Regions from separate parts of the Nocardioides sp. CCNWLW239 genome, predicted to be linked through region 3. Evidence: riboswitches for the same ligand, from Rfam matches in the RefSeq annotation. Region 3 holds a riboswitch; each other region holds the start of a gene.

Region 1 (5,668 bases), 190 kb from region 3:
TCGCTCCCTTCGGCGGCGCCAAGGCCTCCGGCGTGGGCGGTCACTTCGGCACCTCGGCCAACCTGGACACCTTCTGCGACATCCAGTGGGTCACGATCCAGTCGGAGATCGAGCGCTACCCGTTCTGACGACTCCGCGCAGGGTCGATGAGGGTCATCCCCGCGAGCGGGGCCGTGTCGAAGGTCGGTAGCAGCGACCCGGCCTCCTCGAGGGAGATGACCCGCTCGACCAGGTCCTGGGGGCGCAGCGCGCCCGACGCGATCAGGTCCATCATCCGGGGGTAGTCGGCGGCGGCCATGCCGTGGCTGCCGAGCAGGTCGAGCTCCCACCCGATGACGCGCGCCATCGGCACGCGGGGATGACCCTCGACCGGAGGCAGCAGCCCGATCTGTACGTGGCGACCCAGGCGACGGAGGGAGAAGATCGCGTCCGCGCAGGTCTGCTCGCTACCGACGGCGTCGACCGAGACATGGCTGCCGCCACCGGTCAGCTCATGGACCTGCGCCGGGATGTCGGAGCCGTCGGCGACCAGGACATGGTCGGCACCCAGCCCGGTCGCGACCTGGAGCGCGCCGACGTTCCGGTCGACGGCGATCACCGAGGCGCCCAGCGCCTTGGCGATCATCACCGTGCTCAGCCCGACGCCTCCGGCGCCCACGACGGTGACCCACTCGCCCGCACGGACGTCGGCGCGTCCCGTCAGGGCGCGGAACGAGGTCGCGAACCGGCAGCCCAGGCTCGCGGCCGCCTCGTCGGAGACGTCGTCGGGGATCGCGACCAGGTTGGTGTCGGCGGCGTGGAGCGCGACGTACTCGGCGAACGAGCCCCAGTGGGTGAAACCGGGCTGTTCCTGGGCGGGGCAGACCTGGGCGTTGCCCGAGCGGCACCACTCGCACTGCCCGCAGCCCTCGACGAACGGCACCGTGACGCGGTCGCCGACCTTCCAGTCGCGAACCCCGGCACCGACGGCGTGGACGACGCCGGCCAGCTCGTGGCCCGGGACGTGGGGCAGCTCGATGTCGTCGTGGCCGACCCACGCGTGCCAGTCGCTCCGGCAGATCCCGGTGGCCCGGATGCGCACGACCACGCCGCCGTCGGGAGCGGTCGGTTCGGGCACGTCCCGGACGTCGAGGGGGCCGCCGATCTCGTCCATCACCAACGCGCGCACGCGCCGATCGTAGCCAGGTGCCCGCACTGGCTGACGATTCGTCGTCGACTCCAGGTAGTCTCGCCCTGCCAGTCGTACTCCATGCCTGATGGGGTCAGGGAACCCGGTGAGAGTCCGGGACTGACGCGCAGCGGTGAGGATGACGGGCGGGACACGCTCTCCTGGTCGATATCGGCAGTCGATGTCGGCGAGAAGGGCAGCCACTGGAGCCCGGCTCTGGGAAGGCGTCCCGCGCCGATCGATTCCGAGTCCGAAGACCTGCTGGCTCTGGCGGCGCCCGCCGCCAGGTCACCACGTGCCCCGCGGAAGGGCACATGACCACGGAGCAGGTGGCTGGATGCCTCGAACCCGAACCGACCGGTGCCCCGGAGTCGGCCGACCGTGGCCGGCCGAGGACGGTCTGCTGGTGAGACTTCGTCTGATCGGCGGCTCGGTCTCGTCCGCCTCGCTGCTCTCGCTGATCTCCGTGGCCGAGACCTACGGCGACGGGCTCGTCCATCTCACCGGGCGGGCCAACCTCCAGGTGCGGGGACTGCCGTCGGTCGACGGCACCCTCCCGGCCGAGGTGCTCGCCGCGCTGAAGGCGACCGGCCTCGTCCCGGCCCAGACCCACGAGCTCGTACGCAACGTGATGGTCTCCCCGCAGACCGGCCTCGCCGGGGGACGCGCCGACCTGCGCGGCGTCGCCGCGTCGCTGGACCGGCTGCTGTGCGCCGCGCCCCGTCTGGCCGCGCTCCCGGGCCGGTTCCTCTTCGTGCTCGACGACGGTCGCGGCGACCTGGTCTCGCGCGAGTGCGACCTCGGGCTGGTCGCGCTGTCGGCCACCGAGGGCCAGCTCCGGATCGGCGACGTGTGGGGGCCGGTCGTGCCGCTCGCCGAGGCGGCGCCCCGGCTGGTCACGCTCGCGGAGCAGTTCTTGAACGTACGCGGCACCGGTGCGTCCGCGCCCTGGCACGTCTCCGAGCTCGACTGCCCGCTGGCCGAGCCGGTCGCGGCCGAGGACCGGCTGCCCGGCGCGGCCGCCGAGCTCGGGTTCGGCGAGGTGCCCGGGGGAGAGCACGTCCCGGCCGTCGACGGGACCCTCGACCGGGCCGCGGTCGAGAGGCTGGCCGCGCGGGCGCCCGAGGTCGTGGTGACGCCGTGGCGCGGCGTACTCGTCCCGTCTCCTAAGCCGCGTCCGACCCGGCGCTACGACTACATCGACTCCGGCCCGGCGATCTACGTCGACTCCTTCGCGACCATCCGGCGCGAGGCCGACCTGTCCGCGGTGCCGGCCGACGCCGAGCGGCTCGCGGTGCGGATGATCCACGGCAGCGGACAGGTCGATCTCGCCTCCGACCTGGTCATCCACCCCGATCTGGTGAAGGCCGCGCGAGGTGCGCTGGAGGCCGGTGCGCCGATCCTGTGCGACGCCACGATGGTCGCGACCGGGGTCACCCGCAGCCGGCTGCCGCGTGACAACGAGGTGCTCTGCATGCTCGGCGACGACCGGGTCCCCGCGCTCGCCCGGGAGTGGAGCACGACCCGCACCGCCGCTGCGCTGGCGCTGTGGGAGCCCTACCTGGACGGCGCCGTGGTCGCCATCGGCAACGCCCCGACGGCGCTGTTCCACCTGCTCGAGATGATCCTCGACGGCGGTCCACGCCCGGCCGCGATCGTCGGCTGCCCGGTCGGCTTCATCGGCGCGGCCGAGTCCAAGGAGGCGCTCGCCTCGTTCGCCGCCGATCACGGGATCGACATCCCCTTCGTCACCGTGCGCGGTCGCCGCGGCGGATCTGCGATGACCTCGTCCGCCCTCAACGCACTCGCCCAGGAGCAGGAATGACCGGCCCGACCCCTGGACGGTTCACCGTCGTCGGCATCGGCCCGGGCGACCCCGAGCTGATCACCCTCAAGGCCGCCCGGCTGATCGGTGCGGCGCCGGTCGTCGCCTACCACGCCGGCGTACGCAAGCAGTCCCACGCCCGCCGGATCGCCTCCTCGCTGATCCCCGCGGACGCGATCGAGGAGGAGCTGCGCTACCCGGTCACCACCGGCACGACGACCCATCCGGGCGGCTACGTGGGCGCGATGGCCGAGTTCTACGAGTCCTGCGCGGTCCGGCTCTCGGCTCATCTCGACGCCGGCCGCGACGTGGTGCTGCTCGCCGAGGGCGACCCGCTCTTCTACGGCTCCTCGATGTATCTCCACGACCGCTTCAAGGAGGTCTATTCGACCTCGGTGGTTCCCGGCGTGCCGGCCTTCGCGGCCGCCACCGCCGCGGTCTCGACGCCGCTGGTGCGCCAGACCGACGTCCTCACCGTCCTGCCCGGCACCCTGCCGGAGCCCGAGCTCGCCCGGCGCCTCGCCGACACCGAGGCCGCCATCATCATGAAGCTCGGCCGTACGTTCCCCGCGGTTCGTTCCGCGCTCGTGGCCGCCGGGCGGCTCGAGGGCGCCTGGTACGTCGAGCGTGCCTCGCAGCCCGAGGAGCGCTGGCTCCCCGTGGCCGACGTCGACCCGTCATCGGTGCCCTACTTCTCACTCATCGTCGTCCCCGGTGACACCGCACCCGCCCCCGCGCCTGCCGCGGCTCGGCTGCGGCAAGAGCTCCCGGAGGTCGAGTCCGTCGAGGTGACGCGCGGGGGCGACTCGAACGGCTCGGCCTCCGGTGAGGTGCTCGTCGTCGGGCTGGGCCCGGGGCCGGAGGGGTGGGTCACCCCCGAGGTCGCGGCCGCGCTGGCCGAGGTCGGTCACGTCGTCGGCTACGCGCCCTACGTCAACCGGGTGCCTCAACGCGAAGGGCTGCAGCGGCACGCCTCGGGCAACACCGTCGAGGTCGACCGGGCCCGGCACGCCCTGGACCTGGCGAAGGCGGGGGAGAAGGTGGCCGTCGTCTCCGGCGGCGACGCCGGGGTCTTCGGGATGGCGTCGGCCGTCTTCGAGGCGGCCGCCGACCCGGCCTATGCAGCGGTACGCATCCGGGTGCTGCCCGGCGTCAGCGCCGTCCAGGCGGTGGCCGCCCGCGCCGGCGCCCCGGTCGGGGCCGACTTCGCGGTGATGTCGCTCTCCGACCGGCTCAAGCCGTGGTCGGTCGTCGAGGAGCGGCTGCGCGCCGTGGCCGCCGCCGACCTGGTGCTCGCGATCTACAACCCGGCCTCGCGCTCCCGAACCGAGCAGATCGGCACCGCCCGCGACGTACTCCTGGAGCACCGCAAGCCCGACACCGTCGTGGTCGTCGGCCGCGACGTCGGGCGCGCGGAGGAGTCGCTGACCGTGACGACGCTCGGCGACCTCGACCCGGCCGAGATCGACATGAAGTGCCTGGTCATCGTGGGCGCGAGCTCGACCCGCGTCACCGAGGCCGGGCAGGTCTGGACGCCGAGGTACGTCCGGTGAGGGGCTGGCGGTTCATCAAGGTATGCAGCCGAACCCTCACTTCCCACGTGGAGTTCCGCCAGGGAAGCGCACGTTGGTCTGCATACCTAGACGAACCAACCCGGAGGCACCCCCGATGACCGTCCACTTCGTCGGTGCCGGCCCCGGCGCGGCCGACCTGCTCACCGTCCGTGCGACCCGGATGCTCGCGGCTGCGGACGTGGTGCTCTACCCGGGCACCTACCTGGACCCCGAGGTGCTGGCGCACTGCAGCCCCGAGGCCGAGCTGGTCGACACCCAGCGCCTCGACCTGGACCAGATCGTCGGCGCGACCGTCGCCGCCCACCGCGCCGGCAAGCAGGTCGTACGCCTCGTCTCCGGCGACCCCTCGGTCTACTCGGCGATGGCGGAGCAGACCCGGCGGCTCGACGCCGCCGAGGTGCCGTGGGACGTGACCCCCGGGGTCCCGGCCTACGCCGCGGCGGCCGCCAGGGTCGGGCGCGAGCTGACCGTCCCGCTGGTGGCGCAGTCGGTGGTGCTCACCCGCACCCAGGCCCGGTCGACGCAGATGCCGGAGGGGGAGTCGCTGGCCGCGTACGCCGCGACCGGGGCCACCCTCGTGCTCCACCTCGCGATCCGGCGCACCCGGGAGCTGATGGCCGAGCTGTTGCCCTACTACGGACCGCAGTGTCCGGTCGTGGTCGTCTACCGTGCCAGCCAGCCCGAGGAGAAGGTGCTGCGCGGGACCGTGGCGACGATCGCCGACGCGGTCGAGGACGCCGGCCTGCGCCAGGCGGCCGTCATCCTGGCCGGGCCCGCGCTGGCCCGCGACGGGGGCGAGTCGTTCCTCTACGACGCGGCCCGGGTGCGTGCCTGATGGATCTCTACGACGCCATCAACCGCCGCCGCGACACCCGTGCCGAGTTCACCGGTGAGCCGGTCGACCCCGCCGTGCTCGAGCGGGTGCTGTCGGCGGCCCACGCGGCGCCGAGCGTCGGGATGACCCAGCCGTGGGACTTCGTGCTGGTGCGCTCGCCCGAGACGCTGCGTACGTTCCGCGAGCACGTCGCCACCGAGCGAGAGGTCTTCGCCGACTCCCTGGCGGGGGAGCGGGCCGAGACATTCTCGAAGATCAAGATCGAG
Region 2 (5,668 bases), 190 kb from region 3:
CAGCAGCGAGAGCACCGCCGCCTTCACCTGCGCCATCCGTTTGCGCGCCGCCATCGACCCGGACGCGTCCACGCAGAAGAGCACCAGGTTGGCCTCGCGTCCTTCGCGGACCGCGGTGCGCAGGTCCTCGGCCCGCAGCTCGACCCGTCCGGACGTACGTCCCCGGGCGCCCTGCTTCCCCGCCGCCGCCTTGAGCGTCTCGACGAGGTGCAGCGACCCTCGGCCGCTCTCCCGCGCCCCGATCCGGCGGCCGGTGCTACCGATCGCCTTGCTCCGCCCGCCGGTGCGGCCGGTGCCGAGACCGGTGACGGTCAGCAGGCGGGGGCGGTAGGCCGGTGCGGCCGCGGTGACGGACTCCCCTGCGGGAGCGGAGGGCGTGGGCGGGGCCTGAGGCTGGTCGTCCACAGCGTCGGCTGCCTCGGGCTCGCCACCATCTCGCTGGCGCTCGCCGGGATCGACCGACGGAGGTTCGGCATCTGTAGAACCGTCCTCGTTGGGCGGAGCCGGGTCGGACCCGTCCTCCGGCCGACCGTCCGGCCCACCCTCCGGCGGCTCCGGCGGCAGCTCCTCGTCCCCGAGGATCCGGTCGAGCAGGTCCTCGTCGATCCCCGGAGCGTCGAACGGGTTGCGCCGACGCCGGTGCGGCAGGGCGAGCAGCGCAGCCCGGCGGATGTCGGCACGGGTGACCTCCGAGCGCCCGGCCCAGGCGGCGTGTGCGACCGCGGTGCGGGCGGTGACGATGTCGGCGCGCAGCCCGTCGACCTCGAACGCCGCGCAGACCTCGGCGATCTTGAGCAGCCCGGGCTCGGTGAGCCGGACCTTCCCGACGAGCTCACGTGCGGCGGCGATCCGGGCGGTCAGCGCCCGGTCGTCCGCGCCGAAACGCTCGACGAAGGCATCGGCGTCGAGGTCGAAGGCCATCCGGCGACGTACGACCTCGGCCCGCAACGACGGATCCCGCGGCGCCGCGACCTCGACGGTGAGTCCGAAGCGGTCCAGCAGCTGCGGACGCAGCTCGCCCTCCTCGGGGTTCATGGTGCCGATCAGGACGAAGCGGGCGGCGTGGGAGACCGAGACGCCGTCGCGCTCGATCGAGACCCGGCCCATCGCGGCAGCGTCGAGCAGCAGGTCGACGAGGTGGTCGTGGAGCAGGTTGACCTCGTCCACGTAGAGCAGCCCGCGGTGGGCCCGAGCCAGCAGACCCGGCTCGAACTCGACGGCACCCCGCGAGAGCGCGCTCTCCAGGTGGAGCGAGCCGACGACCCGGTCCTCGGTGGCCCCGACCGGGAGCTCGACCAGCCGCACCGGCCGGCTCTCCACCGCGGCAGAGGACCCGAACGGACCGTCCGGCGACTCCGCGGACGGGTCGGCGGGGTCGATCGAGAACCGATCCCCCGCGTAGACCGAGATCGAGGGCAGCACGGCCGCCAGGCCGCGTACGGCCGTCGACTTCGCTGTCCCCTTCTCACCACGGACGAGGACCCCGCCGATCTCCGGGGAGATCGTGGTGAGCACGAGCGCGAGGCCCATGTCGTCGAGTCCTGTGGCCGAGTCGGCCTGGCAGCCGAGGACGGCAGAAAATGGGTAGTGCACCGGCATGAGAGGCTCCCGCTCCCTATCGCGTTGATTGGTTGGGCGCGGGGCCGGTCTTCGGACTTACCGAGTCCCCCGTGGGGGCTCGGCTCACCGCAGCGGGCCTGTGCCGGATTCTCACCGGCTTCCCAGATTCTCCCCAGTCGGGGCACCTCGCGCCTGTGCGGTCACTGTAGCGTCTGGCCCCATGATCGTCGTGGTGGGCATCGGTGCCGGAGGTTGGGACGAGATTCCCGTACGTCACCAGCTGCTGGTCCGGGAGGCCTCGGTCATCCTCGGCGGCAAGCGCCATCTCGACCTGGTCCCGGACGTCCCCGGCCAGCGCCGTGAGCCCTGGCCCTCTCCGCTCCGCGACGGCCTACCTGCCCTGCTCGACGACCTCGGCGGCTCCGGCGACCTCGGCGGCGTGGTCGCGCTGGCCTCCGGCGACCCGCTCGTCTCCGGCATCGGCACGACCCTGATCGAGCTGCTCGGTCCGGAGAACGTACGCATCGAGCCCGCCGTCTCCTCCGTCGCCCTCGCCCGCGCCCGGATGGGCTGGCCGGCCGAGACGTGCGCGGTGGTCAGCCTCGTCGGCCGCGACGTCGCGCTCGTGGCCCGCGAGCTCGCCCCCGGCCGCCGGATCCTGGCGCTCTCCTCCGACGGATCCACCCCCGGCCGCATCGCGAAGCTCCTGGTCACAGCAGGATTCGGCGCCTCGCCGATGACCGTCCTGGGTGACCTGGGAGCAGAGGCGGAGAGTGCGCAGACCGCGACCGCCTCCACCTGGGTCGGGGAGTCACCGCGCCTCAACATCGTGGCCATCGAGTGCGTCGGCACGCCCCTCGGTGGCTGGGTCGCGGGGCTGCCCGACGACGTCTTCGAGCACGACGGCCAGCTGACCAAGCGCGACCTGCGGGCCTCGGCGCTGGCACGCCTCGCCCCGGCCCCGGAGCAGCACCTCTGGGACGTCGGCGCAGGCGCCGGGTCGGTGGGGATCGAGTGGATGCGGGCGCACCCGACGTGCACCACGACCGCGATCGAGGCCAACACCGAGCGGGCGGCCCGGATCGCCCGCAACGCGGCTCGCCTGGGCGTCCCCGGGCTGTGCGTCGTCGAGGGCCGCGCCCCTGATGCACTGGCCGGTCTCGCCGGCCCCGACGCGATCTTCATCGGCGGTGGCGCGACCCGGCCCGGTGTGCTCGACGCCTGCCTCGCGGCGCTGCGACCCGGAGGCCGGATCATCGTCCACGGCGTCACCCTGGAGACCGAGCAGCTCCTGGCGAGACAGCACGCCGAACGGGGTGGTGAGCTGACCCGGATCTCGGTGGAGTCCGTCGACGCGATCGGCACCTTCCGTGGCTGGGCTCCGCAGCGAACGGTGGTGCAGTGGGCCTTGCGTACGTAGAAACCGAGGCCGGCGAGGTCAGCCGAGGAACTGGCGCCGCCAGCGCGGGACCGTCGACTCGAGGGCGGCCATCAGCCCGACGGTCTCCGACGGGTCCTCGAGGCGGCCCCCGAAGAGACTCTTGATCTGTCGGAGGCGGTGGCGCACGGTCTGCTCGTGGATCTCCAGCTGCCCGGCGACGACCGGGGCGCTCGGGCGGGTGCCCAGCCAGACCTGCATGGTCTCGGCGAGCGCGAGGCGGCGTTTCAGGGTCACTGTCATGAGCGGTGCCAGCAGGTGCTCGTCAGCGACACGGCGCAGGGTCGGGTCGGCATACAGACACAGATCCGACTGGTGGGCGGCACACCACACGATGCCGTCCGAGGACGGCTGCAGGACCTGATCGGCCACCAGGGCGAGGGCGCGATGACCCCACCGTACGGCGTGGTGCGTCTCGGCGAGACTCACCTCCCAGGTGACCGCGACCGGACGGCTCGTCGCAGCGACGACGGCCTCGGCCCGGCGGTGCAGCTCGGGCGACGGCCCGATCATGACGATCGCCCCCTCGCTCGGACCGGTGAGCAGGTGCGCCGTGGGCGCGGCGAGGTCGGCGGTCACCGGGCCGCCCGGAGCCACGGCCACCGCCACCTTGTCGGTGGTCTTCCAGCCGGCGCGACCGGCCAGAACGGGTAGGTCACTGTCGGCCTGGGCTCCGACGAGCGCGGCGAAGAGCGCCAGCCGGGGGTCGGCCTGCGGCACGGGCTCGGTGAACCCGCGCATCGCGTGCTCGAGCAGCTGGTGCTGATAGTCCAGGAGTGCCTCGGTGAGGTAGCTCACCGCTGCCCGGGGAAGGTCCAGCTCGTCGGCCAGCGTCGACATCTCCCGCCAGGACTCCAAGGTCGCGATCTGGTGGGCGGCCCGCATCGCATCGAGGTTGTGACCGGCCCGGCCCTCCAGGCTGCCCAGGCGTTGGTAGAGGTGGGCGACGGTGGTGCCCCGCACGGGTGCTCCCGCCATGGCATCGATGAACAGTGCGACCGCCTCGTTCAGCGCCTCCGCGATGATGTCGCGCAGCCGTGGGTCGCTGAACGCGGCCACCTCGCCGCAGATGCGCCGGGCGATGCGGCGCGAGAGCTCCTTGGCCCGCGGCCGACAGGCCATCCCGATCTCGCGGGCGACGGCGTCGGGGGGTGGGGACAGGTGGATCCGTAGTGTCGTGCGGGGCCTTCTGGGGATCGGGCCCGGGAACGTATTCGTGATCGGTCGTGTCGTCGAAGCCACGCAGCGCTCTCCTCCGTATCCGCCCTTCGCTGTGCCGCGACCTGGGGAGCCGCGCGAAGGACGACTTCACCCCGAAGTCAAGGGGTGCGCCGAACGCCGCGTCCAGAGGCTTCGGCGGATGAGGACCAAGAACCACGAAAACTTGTAACGCGCATCACAAAATTTCGTCCTTGAGGCGAAATTGTCACCGATCTGACAATTTTTGGCGGATCTGGCGACTTTCGATGTCGCCACGGTAGCCAGCCGCCCGTCGCGACCCCCTGAATAGGTGCCGTCATCGCAGTTGTGGTCGATCTCCTACCCGGCTCGATCACCCCTCCACACCGTAAGGGGAACACGTGAGAACCAAGCCTCCACCCCGTCGCCGCATGTGGGCCGTCACGGCCTTCGCCGCCCTCGTGGCCACCGCACTGTTCGCCGGTGCGCCCGCTGCCCAAGCCGTCGAGAACCCGACCCTCAAGGTCGACTACGACGCCGTCGGCACGACGCACATCGGCTCGCAGGTCGACTCGTCGATGGCCATCGGGCCCTCGGTGCTCAAGTCCGTCATCGACACCACCAACGGTCACATCGTCGGCGGCTCCCTCGCCATCCCGACGCAGACGATGAACTTCGACATCTTCGGGATCCCGGCCCGGGCCAAGGTCACCATGACCCAGGTCGGGGCGCTGTCCGGCGCGATCGTGCCGACCAGCCAGCTGGGCAAGGCGACGCTCACCTCGACGGTCGCCTACGACATCCAGCTGAGCGATGTCGAGGCCAAGGTGTTCGGCATCTGGTGGCCGCTGGCCGTCGGCAGCCGCTGCCACACCGCCGAGCCGGTCACCATCACCGCCAGCACTCCCGAGGGTGAGTTCTTCACCGTCAACGGCGGCGGGCGGGTCACCTCCACCTACACGATCGGGAGCTTCACCGGGTGTGCCGCGCTGAACTTCTTCGACATCCCCGGGTTCTTCCCCTGGTTCGGCTCCATCCCGATCAACACCCTGGTGCCGGGCACCGACAACACCCTCGAATTGAACATCTCCAACGCTCGCGCAGGCACCGCCTGAGCGTCTCGAAACCCACCACGAAACTAGGAGTAACACCATGAGGAAGATCATCAGCCGCATGCTCACCGGACTCGCCGCCGGCGCGCTCGCCACCGCCACCGTGGCCGCCATGTCGTCGCCTGCTCAGGCGGCCCTCGACGGCTACACCCCGAACGGCGGGCCGGGCGTCACCTTCACCGGCAACAACGTGTCCTTCACCGCGGTCCAGGCCGGCCAGACGCTGACCTGTTCCCAGTTCGACCTGATCGGCACCATCACCAACCCCGGCGTGAACAGGGCTTTCGGGGCGGAGGCCGGCGTGTTGGACCAGCTCGCGTCCAGCGGATGCTGGAACGACACCGCGGGTGACACCACTGTCGACCCGACCGGTGTCTGG
Region 3 (5,668 bases):
GATGCGGATGCGCGCGACGTCGACGCCGAGCGAGGCGGCCGCGTCGTTCCCGAACGCGAAGGCGTCCAGCCACCCGGCCCCCGCGATGCAGCAGAGCAGCCCGCCGAGCACGATCACCCCGCAGACGAGCACGTCGGTCCAGCTCGCCGAGGAGAGCGACCCGAGCAGCCAGAAGAGCACCCCACGCGTCTGCTCCGCGTCGGCCGCGGTGAACACGATGAACGAGGTGAGGGCCGAGAACAGCTGGGTGGCGGCGATGCCGGCCAGGACGAGCCGGTCGGTGGTGCCGCCCGCGAGCGAGGCGAGCAGCAGCACCAGCGCGAACGAGACGAGCGCACCCACGAACGCCCCGGTGGAGAGGCCGATCGCACCCGATCCGACGCCGAGCACCACGATCGAGACGGCGCCGGTGGAGGCGCCCGAGGAGATGCCGAGCACGAACGGGTCGGCGAGCGGGTTGCGCAGCAGCGACTGCAGGATCACCCCGCAGATGGCGAGGCCGGCACCGCAGATCCCCGCCAGCAGCGTACGTGGCAGCCGCAGGTCCCACACGATGCTCTGCTGGAGCAGGGTGAGGTCGGAGGAACCCAGCCCGGCGCGGTCGGCCACGACCCCGTAGACGTCGGCGATGCTGAGGTCGGAGGGGCCGACGGTGATCGCGCCGGCGACCGAGGCCAGCACCACCAGCGGAGCCAGGGCCAGCAGCACGCGTCTCCTGATAGCCGAGGCGTCACGTACGTCGGCCGAGGCGTCAGGCAGGTCGGCCGAGGCGTCACGTACGTGCCATGTCGGCCGACCGGGGTGACGCCTCGGCAGGCAGGGGTGACGGCTCGATCTCATAGGCCGAGGTCGGCGAGCTGCGAGGCGACGTTCTCGACCGCGTAGACGGTGCGGATCGAAGGGTTGAGCTCAGCGCCGGAGACGGTCACGAAGCGGTCGTTGCGGACCGCGTCCATCTTGGCGGTGACCGGGTTGCTCTTCAGGTACTCGATCTTGGCGCGCGCCGTCTCGGCGGTCTGGTTCTTGCGGGTCAGGTCGCCCAGCACGATGACGTCGGGGTTGCGTTCGGCGACGGTCTCCCAGTTGATCTGCGGCCACTCGTCGGTGGTGTCGTCGAAGACGTTCTCCATGCCGAGGGCGCGGCTGATGATCCCGGGGCCGCCGCAGCAGCCGGCCAGGTAGGGCGACTCGGAGCTGGCGAACCAGTACATCGCGCTCACCTCGCGCGCAGGCGCCTTCGCCCGGGCGGTCTCCAGCCGCTGGCTCAGGTCGGCGACCAGCTTCTCGCCGCGCTCGGGGACCCCGAAGATCCTCGCGAGCTCGGTGATCTCCTGGTAGATCGTCTCGATCTCGAGGGCGTCGACGCGGGTGCCGTCGTCGTCGCCCTCGTTGTCCTTGAGGCACTCGGCGGGGGAGAGGTAGGAGCCGACGCCGAGCTTCTCCAGGTCCTCGGGTGTGGTCACCCCGCCGTCGCCCAGGGTGCTGATGAAGGAGGCGGTGACGAAGTCCGGCTCGGCCTGCAGGACGCGCTCGTAGGAAGGCCAGTTGTCGGCGAGCCGGGGAACCCGCTCGTTGTCCGCGGCGAGCTCGTCGAGCACCGGGTCGGTCCACACCGCGGTGCCGGCCATCCGCTCGGCGAGACCGAGCGAGAGCAGGATCTCGGTGGAGCCCTGGTTGAGCGAGACCGCCCGCTCGGGCGGTGCCTCGAGCGTGATCTCCCGGCCGCAGTTGGTCAGTGTGAGCGGGAACCCGGCGGTGTCAGCGGCGGCCTGCTGCGCGTCGGCGGGCTGGTCCGCGGCGCAGCCGGTCGACGCGGAGCCGAGCACCAGGACGGTGGTCGCGGCGATCGATCGGGCCAGGGTCGTTCGGGTGGGGCGGGACAGGTGCACGTCGGTCCTCGGGCGGGTCGCGGGCTGGTGCGCGTCGCCCGTGCTGACCGGCAGCGGTCTGCTGCAGGGCCAGCAGGTCTTCGGACTCGGGATCGACCGGCGCGAGACGCCTTCCCAGGCCCGAGAGCCCAGTGGCACAGTGTCCCGTCCGTCACCCACACCGCTGCGCGTCAGTCCCGGACTCTCACCGGGTTCCCGTGCCGGGACTACGTCCCGAGCGGCTGGCCCGACGACCGTAGCAGGCGCGCCCACGCGCCCGTGCGAACGCCCTCAGCGCTCGCGGTGAGCGCTGAGCCCGTCCTGCCCGGGCGCGACCGAGTCGTGGAGCCTGATCGTGTGGTCGTACTGCTCGTCGACCATCGGTCGATAGGCGATCCGCGGTTCGGTCATCACGCCTTCGAGACGTACGCGCAGATCGGCCTCGATCCGCGCCATGGCCTCGGGGTCCACGGTGTCGGCGTCGGTGATCAGGTGCGGGCGCAGCGCGTCCATGCCGGTGTACCAGAAGGTGCCGTGCAGCAGCGGCCACAGCACGTCCTCGATGTGACCGCTGATCCCGCGTGGGCCGAGGGTCGCGGCCCGGTCCCCGGCGGTGACGACGGTCAGGGCGCGTTTGCCGACCAGGCCGCCCTTGCCGTACTTGAGCGGCTTGCCGGTCTCCGGATCCGGTACGTCGAAGGCGAACCCCGACTCGAAGACCCGGTCGATCCAGCCCTTGAGGATCGCCGGCACCGAGTACCACCACAGCGGGAACTGCACGACCAGTAGATCGGCCTCCCGCAGGCGGTCCTGGTGGTGGCGTACGTCTGCCTCGCCCCGTTCCACCAGAAGGGGATTGAAACCTTCTCGATAGAGGTCGATCTCATCGACGGTCCAACCGCCCGCGACGAGAGCGTTCCGGCCGATCTCCTGCAGCCGCCCGTTGAGCGACGACGCGTTCGGATGTGCCCATACCCAGAGTGCGTGCATGGGTCTCTGAACGCGGTCTGGCGCGGTCCGATTCCCACCTGGAGGCCCGTGGGCCTCGACCCGTTCTGACGACAAAGTCCGAACCTCGCTCAAATTAGCGGCCGAAGAGTGTTGACGTATGTGATTGCCATCACTAGCGTAAACCAGGCTTGAAACCTTTCAATTCGAGGAGCTGCCCATGCTGGACACACCCGCCGCACTGGAGCTGCGGGACGTGGCCAAGTCCTTCGGCCCCGTACGCGCCCTCCGGTCCGGAAGTCTCCGGGTCGAGGCCGGTTCCATCCACGCGCTCGTGGGGGAGAACGGGGCCGGGAAGTCGACCCTGGTCAAGATCGTCGCCGGGCTCTACCGCCGCGACTCGGGCGACTACCTGCTCGCCGGGGAGCAGGTCGACTTCCGCAACACCGCCGACGCCAAGCAGGCCGGCGTCGCGGTCATCTACCAGGAGCCGACCCTCTTCCCCGATCTCTCGGTCACCGAGAACATCTTCATGGGACGCCAGCCGACCAACCGCTGGGGCCGGATCGACCGCGCCGCGATGCGCACCGAGGTCGTCGAGCTGTTCGCCAGGCTCGGCGTGCCGATCGAGCCCGACCGCCCGACCGAGGGCCTCTCGATCGCCGACCAGCAGCTGATCGAGATCGCCAAGGCGCTCTCTCTCGACGCCAAGGTCCTGATCATGGACGAGCCGACCGCGGCCCTGTCCGGCAACGAGGTCGACCGGCTGATGGCCGTGGCGCGCACGCTGCGCGACCAGGGCTGCGCCGTCGTCTTCATCTCGCACCGCTTCGACGAGGTGTTCGCGCTGTGCGACACGATCACGGTGATGCGTGACGGCGCCTACATCTCCACCGACCCCATCTCCGAGGTCACCGAGGACGAGATCGTCCAGCGCCTGGTCGGACGAGAGGTCTCCGACCTCTACCCGAAGCTCGAGGCGACCGTCGGCAAGCCGTTGCTCGAGGTCAGGGGTCTCACCCGCACCGGCCTGTTCCACGACATCAGCCTCACCGTCCATGAGGGCGAGATCGTCGGCTTGGCCGGCCTCGTCGGCGCCGGACGCAGCGAGGTCGCGCAAGCGATCTTCGGGGTCGACCCCTACGAGAGCGGCGAGGTCACCCTCGACGGGCAGCCGGTCCCGCCGGGTGACCCGAGACGGGCGATCGAGATGGGTCTGGCATTCGTGCCCGAGGACCGTCGCCAGCACGGTCTCGTCCTGGACGCACCGATCTCACGCAACATCACCCTGCCGACCAGCCGCCGGCTGGCACGCACCGGCCTGATCAGCACCGGCATCGAGAACCGCTCGGCCGCCGACTGGGCAGCCCGGCTCGAGGTCAAGGCCGCGACGCTCGACACCCTGGCGGGCACCCTCTCGGGCGGCAACCAGCAGAAGGTCGTCCTGGCCAAGTGGCTCTCGACCCGGCCCAAGGTGCTGATCATCGACGAGCCCACCCGAGGCATCGACGTCGGCACCAAGTCCGAGGTCCACCGGCTGCTCTCGACCCTGGCACAGGAGGGTCTCGCGATCCTGATGATCTCCTCCGAGCTCCCTGAGGTGCTCGGGATGGCCGACCGGGTGATCGTCCTCAGCGAGGGCCACCAGACGGCCGAGCTGAGCCGCGAGGACGCGACCCCTGAGGCCGTCATGCGCGCGGCGACGGCCCACCACTCCACCACTCTGAACGTCAGCGAGGCATCATGACCACCACGCTCGACGCGCCCGCCCCGGCCGCGCCGCAGCCACGCCACCGAGCCACCAGCCGGCTGACCTGGCTCCTCAAGCAGCGTGAGACCGGCATCGCCGTCGCCTTCATCGCGCTGCTGGTGGTGACCACGGCGGTGAACCCCAACTTCCTGTTCAGCACGGACGGTTGGCGCGATCTCACCCTGACCCCCGCGATCCTCGTCTGCCTGGCCATCGGCCAGGCGATGGTGATCGTCACCCGCAACGTCGACCTCAGCGTCGGCTCGACGCTCGGGCTGACGGCGTACCTTTCCGGCCGGCTCTTCCTCGACACCGGGCTTCCGGTGCTCGTCGTCGTCCTGATCGCCGTTGCCGCGGGCGCCCTGCTCGGGCTGGTCAACGGGGTGCTGGTCGCCTTCGCCAAGGTGCCGGCGCTGGTCATCACCCTCGGCACGCTCTACATCTACCGCGGCATCATGCTCGAGTGGGCCGGCAGCGACCGGATCAACGCCTCCGACATCCCGCCCGGGCTGCTCGACTTCGGCACCGGATCCTTCCTGTTCATCCCGAACCTCGCCTGGATCTCGTTCGCGCTGCTCGCCGTCGCGATCTACCTGATGCGCTCCACCCGGGTCGGCCGCGAGTTCTACGCGATCGGCTCCGACCCCGACGCGGCCACTCTCTACGGGCTGCGGGACAAGCGCCGGGTCCTGCAGGCGTTCGCGACCTCGGGCGCGCTCGCTGGACTCGCCGGGATCCTGTACGTCTCCCGTTACGGCACCATCAGCTCCGGAGTCGGCCAGGGCATCGAGCTCGAGGCCGTCGGCGCAGCCGTCGTCGGTGGCGTGGCCATCTTCGGCGGCAGCGGAACCGTCCTCGGGGCGGCCCTGGGGGCCTACCTCCTCACCACCATCAACCGGGCGCTCCCGGTCCTGGGCATCCCCGACTTCTGGCAGCAGGCCGTCGTCGGTGCGCTGATCATCGGCGCGATCGTCCTGGACCGCTACTTCGCCCGCCGCCAGCACGACAAGCTCCTCGCAGAGAGGGAAGATTCATGAGTGCTCTGCTCTCCGAGAAGGCACCGGCCCGGACGTACGCAGCACACGCCAAGCCGTGGTGGCAA
Region 4 (5,668 bases), 180 kb from region 3:
GTGCCGAACCGTCCGCGCAGCCGCACCGCGGCGTACGTCACGACCACCGCCGCCACGACCGAGAGGGCCTGGAAGGCGAAGTAGACCGCGGTGCGGACGCCGATGGTGTCGCCGCTTCCGACCGCCGGCGGTGTCGCCGGGTATTTGAGGAACGGCACCAGCGCGACCGCCACGAACCCGATCAGGGTGACGAGCGCCGTCGACTGTCCCGGGGTGAGCCGCCCGAGGCGGCCCATCGTGGCGGCGGCGACCAGCCCGAGGATCCCCCCGAGGGCGACGCCGACCGCCAGGGTGCCGGTCAGCAGCCCCCAGGTGCTCTGGTTGGTGCGGGAGACCTCGGCGGCCTCCTCACCACCCTCGTCACCCTCGGCGGCATGGGAGTGCGAGTGTCCGTCGGCACCGGCCGACTCCTCCAGCGCGATGGCAGCACCGACCTGCGGCTCACCGACGGAGTACGCCACCAGGAAGGTGGCGACTCCGGCGAGGAGTCCAGCTAGCAGGCCGCGTACGAGAAAGGCACGCGGGCTCATCAGTGGCAGGGGTAGCCGAGCAGATGGCGACCGTCGTGGACCCACTCGTGGACGAGCGTGCCGGACGGGATCGAGACGGCGCCCTGGTCGGCGCTGATGAAGAAGAGCACCAGCAGACCGAGCAGACCGAAGAAGAGCGCCCAGGGGGCGAGCTCACGGAGCGGGATGGTGGGCAGATCAGCACCGGCAACCGGCGCCACAGCGTGCTGCGACATATGTCCTCCTCAGGGATACGTGCGTCCCTGTTCGTTGGGGTTGGACGGACACTCGGGTCTGACTCCACCGCCGCGAGGCGATGTCACAGTAGCGCGACTGTGCCGGATTCCCACCGGCTTCCTCATGTCCGTTGGCGGCATCATGCCACGTCGGGGCTCCGGTCGCACCCATGCCGTTCCACAGAGCCGACGAAACACTAGATCTAGGAAGTTGCATTGATGTAGTTCCCGCATATAGTGGTGCCCGCAGCTGGTTCTCCCTCCTCGACATCGGGGTGGGAGAGGCAAGAGGGAACCCGGTGTGAGTCCGGGACTGCCCCGCAGCGGTGAGTGGGAACGACCGCCGTCACGAAGCACTGGGAGCAAGCCGGCTCCTGGGAAGCGACGGCCACTAGGACCGAGCACGATGACGCCCACGAGTCCGAAGACCTGCCAGTGCCCACCTCATGGTGGGGTCCGCGACCTCGAGGGAAGGTCAGGGGATCGAGCGCGTACGACGCCGTCCTCTCCTGCCCTGGCACGGATGCACGAGACATCCGAGCGGGCCGCGGGGCCCGTCAGAGAAGGGCACGGACATGATCGACACCGAGGGTCTACCGATCCGCACCGAGAAGTCGGCGTACGTCTTCGACTATCCGATGGCCGAGGACCTGGCCAAGAAGCAGCGCAGCATCTTCTGGACCGCCGAGGAGATCCCGGTCGAGAACGACAAGCAGGACTTCCTGGTCAACATGACCGACGCCGAGCAGGCGGCGGTAAAGACGACGCTGAAGCTGTTCACCATCTACGAGCTGATCCTGGGCGGCGAGGTGTGGGGCGACCGGATCTTCCACGCGTTCCAGCGTCCGGAGATCCAGATGATGGCCAACGCCTTCTCGTTCGCCGAACTGAACATGCACGCGCCGTTCTACGCGAAGCTCAACAAGGTCCTGATGATCGACACCGAGGAGTTCTACGACTCCTACAAGAACGACCCGGTGCTGGCCGAACGGATCCAGTTCGTGTGGGATGCGATCGCCGACGAAGACCTGCTCTACGCGCTGAGCGTCTTCACGCTGATGGAGAACTGCGTCCTCTACTCCAACTTCGCCTTCCTCAAGCACTTCCAGTCCGGTGGGAAGAACCTGCTGCAGAACGTGATCAGCGGCATCAACTTCTCCGCCCGTGACGAGAACCTGCACGCCACCGGGGGTGCCTGGTTGTTCAACACAACGCTGGACGAGTACGCCGCGACCGTGCCGGCCGACAAGTTCGAGGCCGAGCGTGGGGACCTCTTCGCGCGCGTGCGCGGCGTCGCGGAGCACCTCTACGCCCACGAGGCCCGGATCGTCGAGATGCTCTTCGCCGACGGTCCGATCGCCGGGATCGAGCAGGCCGACCTGGAGGCCTTCGTGAGGTCCCGGGTCGACATGACGCTGGAGAGCATGCGGATGGAGCCGCTGTTCGGCGTCGAAGCCAACCCCATCGCCGAGTGGTTCTACAACGGCATCAACGGCACCCAGTTCCACGACTTCTTCCAGGTCACCGGCAACGAATACAACCGCAACATCGGCGAGACGGAGTTCGAGTTCTGATGACCACAGGGAACAGCAGCTGGGAAGCCCTCTCCGCCGAACGCAAGGCGCTGCAGGCCGAGGGCACCGTGCCCGCGTTCATGACCACGGCGGGCTACGCCATGTTCAAGGCCAAGTACACGGTCGCCGACCAGAGTGTCCGCGAGCGCTACGAGACGATCGCCCGGACGGCCGGGGAGCTGGCCGACGAGATGTACGCCCGCGAGGACGGCGTCTCCTGGACCGAGCCCTTCTTCGAGGCGATCTGGAACGGCTGGCTCTCGCCGTCCACTCCGGTCCTCTCCAACCTCGGCACCGACCGGGGCCTTCCCGTCTCGTGCGAGGGGTCGTACGTCGAGGACTCGGTCTGGGGCTTCTACGAGACCCTCAAGGAGGCCGCGATCCTCTCCCAGAACGGGTTCGGCACCTCGGCGTACCTCGGTGACGTTCGACCCCGCGGCGCGAAGTTCAGCGACAACGGCAAGGCCAACGGCGTGGTCCCGGTCTTCTGCAACTTCGTGGAGATGACCAACCAGATCAGCCAGGGCGCCACCCGCCGCGGCTCTTGGGCGGGCTACCTGCCGGTGGACCACCCGGACTTCTACGAGCTCGCCGACCTGCTGTTCCGCGAGCCGGCCAACAAGAACGTCGGCTGGATCTTCAGCCAGGCGTTCATCGACCGGATGCTGGCCGGGGACCGCGACGCGCTGGAGCGCTACCAGCGGGTGCTGAAGATCCGGGTGGTGCTGGGCAAGGGCTACATCTGGAAGGTCGACACCGTGAACGCGGCCCAGACCGAGTCCTATCGCGCCAACGGGCTGGAGAACAAGGCCTCCAACCTGTGCTCGGAGATCACCCTGTTCAGCGACGAGGACCACTCCTACACCTGCGTGCTCTCCTCGCTGAACCTGTCGACCTACGACGAGTGGAAGGACCAGGACACGGCGTACGTCGCGACCGTCTTCCTCGACGCGGTCGCCGAGGCGTTCCTGCGCAAGGCCCGCACCATCCGCGGCCTGGAGCGGGCGGTGCGCTACACCGAGAAGGCCCGCAGCCTGGGGCTGGGTGTCATGGGCTACCACGACTACCTGCAGAAGCAGCGGGTGCCGTTCGAGTCGGACAAGGCGGCGGCGCTGAACAAGGACATCTTCGAGCGGATCTCCTCGCGCGCCGACGCGGCCTCGCGGTGGATGGGTTCGGTCGCGGGCATCCCGGAGTGGTGCGTCGGTCGCCGCAACTCCCACCTGATGGCCATCGCGCCGACGATGAGCACCGCGGTGATCGTCGGCGGCACCAGCCAGGGCATCGAGCCGTACGTCGCCAACGTCTGGAACCAGACCACCTCGGCCGGCGAGATGCCGCGGGCCAACCAGAACCTCGTCGAGGTGATGGAGGAGCGTGGCGTCTACGACCAGGCGCACATCTCCGACATCATCGATAACGGCGGCTCGGTCCAGCACGTCGACTGGCTCGACGAGCACGAGAAGGACGTCTTCAAGACGGGCTACGAGATCGACCAGGAGATCCTGCTCGCCCGGGCCTCGGACCGGCAGGTCTACATCGACCAGGCTCAGTCGCTCAACCTGTTCTTCCAGGCCGACGCGACCCCGCAGTACATCAGCAAGATCCACAAGCTGGCGCTGCTCGACCCGAACATCAAGAGCCTGTACTACCTGCGCTCGCGCGCCGGCGTCCAGGCCAGCAAGCAGACCCGCACCAACTGACCGGTTCGACAGAGAGGCATGACCATGAACGAGACCCCGACCACCGACGCCATCGACGACCTGACCTGGGACGACTGGAGCGACGCCGAGGTCTGTGCGATCGAGAACGGCCCGGACTGCGCGGCGTGTGAAGGCTGATCGATGAGCGACGCCGCTGCCGGGCGACCGACGCTGACGGTCTGCCGCGGCTGCTGCTGCGGGACCGAGCGGAAGTCGCCCGGGGTCGACCATGCGGCCGTGCTCACCACGCTCAACGCAGCGGCCGGGGAGTCGGCGACGATACGCGTCGCCGACTGCCTCGGCCCCTGCGAGCGCGCCGACGTCGTGGTCGTCGGCCCCTCACCCGAGGGGCGGCAGCGCGGGGCCCGGCCCGTCTGGGTCGCCCGGGCCGGCTCGGAGCGGGTCGCCGGCGCGCTGGCCGAATGGACCCGCGCCGGCGGGCCGGGCATCGCCGAGGCACCACCGGCGGTCATGGCCCGGGCGTTCCGTCAAGGGCGCTGAACGACCACCGCGTACCCCGCCGCGACCAGCGCCGCGCCGATGCCGACCCGGCGGGCCAGGGTGGTGGCGCTGACGATATCCGCAGGGCTGGCGGCGCGGCCGTCGCCCATCACCGCGCGGTGCTCGATCCGGTCGCCGTAGTAGCGGTTGGTGCCGCCGAGGCGGATGTCGAGGGCACCGGCGAAGGTCGCCTCGACGACGCCGGCGTTCGGGCTCGGGTGTCCGGCGGCGTCGCGGCGCCAGGCCTGCCAGGCCTGCCGCGCCCGCGACGGCGCCGCGGCCAGGGTGAGCAGGCCGGACAGGCGCGAGCCGGGCAGGTTGAGCAGGTCGTCGAGGCGGGCGCTCGCCCAGCCGAAGCGCTCGTAGCGGTCGTTGTGGTGGCCGACCATCGCGTCGAGGGTGTTGGCGGCGCGGTAGCCGAGCAGGCCGGGTACGCCGCCGAGCGCGCCCCACACCAACGGCGCGACCACCGCGTCGGAGGTGTTCTCGGCCACGCTCTCCACCACGGCGCGGGCGACCTCGGAGGCATCGAGCTCGGCGGTGTCGCGACCCACGAGGTGCGTCAGCCGCTGCCGTGCGGCGGGCAGGTCACCTGCATCGAGATGGGCGTGGACGGCCAGCGCCTCCCGCTCCAGCGAACGGCCACCCAGGACCGCCCACGTCGAGGCCGCGGTCACCAGCGCCGTCCCGATCCGGCCGGGAGCGAGCCGCTCGGCAGCGGCGCCGAGGGCCACCGCTCCCCCGACCAGGGCGGCGGCGTGCAGGACGCCACGCGCACGGTCGTCGGCATACCAGGCCTGCTCCGCCCTCATCGCGACCGTGCCGAAGCCGGCGACCGGATGGTGGCGCCGCGGGTCACCGAGAATCCGGTCGAGCAGGAACCCCAGAAGGAGCCCGACTGCCCGCGGCCTCACGGGCTGACCCGGGTGAGCGCCTCGAGGAGGCGATCGGTCATCTCCGCCGGACGGACCGCGATCCGCACCCAGTCCGGGCCGAGCCCCGGGAAGGTGTCGGCGCGGCGTACGGCGATGCCGTGCTCGCGCAACGCCTCACGGACTCCGGCCCCCGGACGGGCGAGGACGAAGGAGGCGGCCGAGGGGACGTACTCGATCCTCAGCTCACGCAGCCCCGTCTCGAGACGGTCG

Evidence for each region. A riboswitch is a leader RNA that binds a small molecule or an ion and turns the genes downstream of it on or off. The one in region 3 is predicted to bind cobalamin.
Region 1: linked by a shared signal. The riboswitch ahead of WBG06_RS23570 (nitrite reductase) and the one ahead of WBG06_RS24515 (ABC transporter substrate-binding protein) in region 3 are both predicted to bind cobalamin.
Region 2: linked by a shared signal. The riboswitch ahead of WBG06_RS23630 (VWA domain-containing protein) and the one ahead of WBG06_RS24515 (ABC transporter substrate-binding protein) in region 3 are both predicted to bind cobalamin.
Region 4: linked by a shared signal. The riboswitch ahead of WBG06_RS23660 (ribonucleotide-diphosphate reductase subunit beta) and the one ahead of WBG06_RS24515 (ABC transporter substrate-binding protein) in region 3 are both predicted to bind cobalamin.

The regions. Positions count from the first base shown of each region.
Region 1 covers NZ_JBBBNW010000008.1:6,265-11,932, forward strand. The annotation lists gene WBG06_RS23560 (aldehyde dehydrogenase family protein) at 1-128, shown strand, start outside; gene WBG06_RS23565 (zinc-dependent alcohol dehydrogenase family protein) at 116-1,168, opposite strand; cobalamin riboswitch at 1,222-1,448, shown strand; partial or broken gene WBG06_RS23570 (nitrite reductase) at 1,506-1,694, shown strand; gene WBG06_RS23575 (precorrin-8X methylmutase) at 2,385-2,993, shown strand; gene cobJ (precorrin-3B C(17)-methyltransferase) at 2,990-4,546, shown strand; gene cobM (precorrin-4 C(11)-methyltransferase) at 4,662-5,402, shown strand; gene bluB (5,6-dimethylbenzimidazole synthase) at 5,402-5,668, shown strand, end outside.
Region 2 covers NZ_JBBBNW010000008.1:15,676-21,343, reverse strand. The annotation lists gene WBG06_RS23630 (VWA domain-containing protein) at 1-1,599, opposite strand, end outside; cobalamin riboswitch at 1,625-1,764, opposite strand; gene cbiE (precorrin-6y C5,15-methyltransferase (decarboxylating) subunit CbiE) at 1,781-2,980, shown strand; gene WBG06_RS23620 (helix-turn-helix domain-containing protein) at 2,999-4,240, opposite strand; gene WBG06_RS23615 (hypothetical protein) at 4,579-5,292, shown strand; gene WBG06_RS23610 (hypothetical protein) at 5,330-5,668, shown strand, end outside.
Region 3 covers NZ_JBBBNW010000008.1:201,184-206,851, forward strand. The annotation lists gene WBG06_RS24510 (FecCD family ABC transporter permease) at 1-708, opposite strand, end outside; gene WBG06_RS24515 (ABC transporter substrate-binding protein) at 837-1,889, opposite strand; cobalamin riboswitch at 1,944-2,130, opposite strand; gene WBG06_RS24520 (NAD(P)H-dependent oxidoreductase) at 2,160-2,858, opposite strand; gene WBG06_RS24525 (sugar ABC transporter ATP-binding protein) at 3,037-4,563, shown strand; gene WBG06_RS24530 (ABC transporter permease) at 4,560-5,603, shown strand; gene WBG06_RS24535 (ABC transporter permease) at 5,600-5,668, shown strand, end outside.
Region 4 covers NZ_JBBBNW010000008.1:24,644-30,311, reverse strand. The annotation lists gene WBG06_RS23670 (CbtA family protein) at 1-530, opposite strand, end outside; gene WBG06_RS23665 (CbtB domain-containing protein) at 530-745, opposite strand; cobalamin riboswitch at 979-1,196, shown strand; gene WBG06_RS23660 (ribonucleotide-diphosphate reductase subunit beta) at 1,321-2,319, shown strand; gene WBG06_RS23655 (ribonucleotide reductase N-terminal alpha domain-containing protein) at 2,319-4,022, shown strand; gene WBG06_RS23650 ((2Fe-2S) ferredoxin domain-containing protein) at 4,164-4,523, shown strand; gene WBG06_RS23645 (cobalamin biosynthesis protein) at 4,511-5,437, opposite strand; gene WBG06_RS23640 (cobyrinate a,c-diamide synthase) at 5,434-5,668, opposite strand, start outside.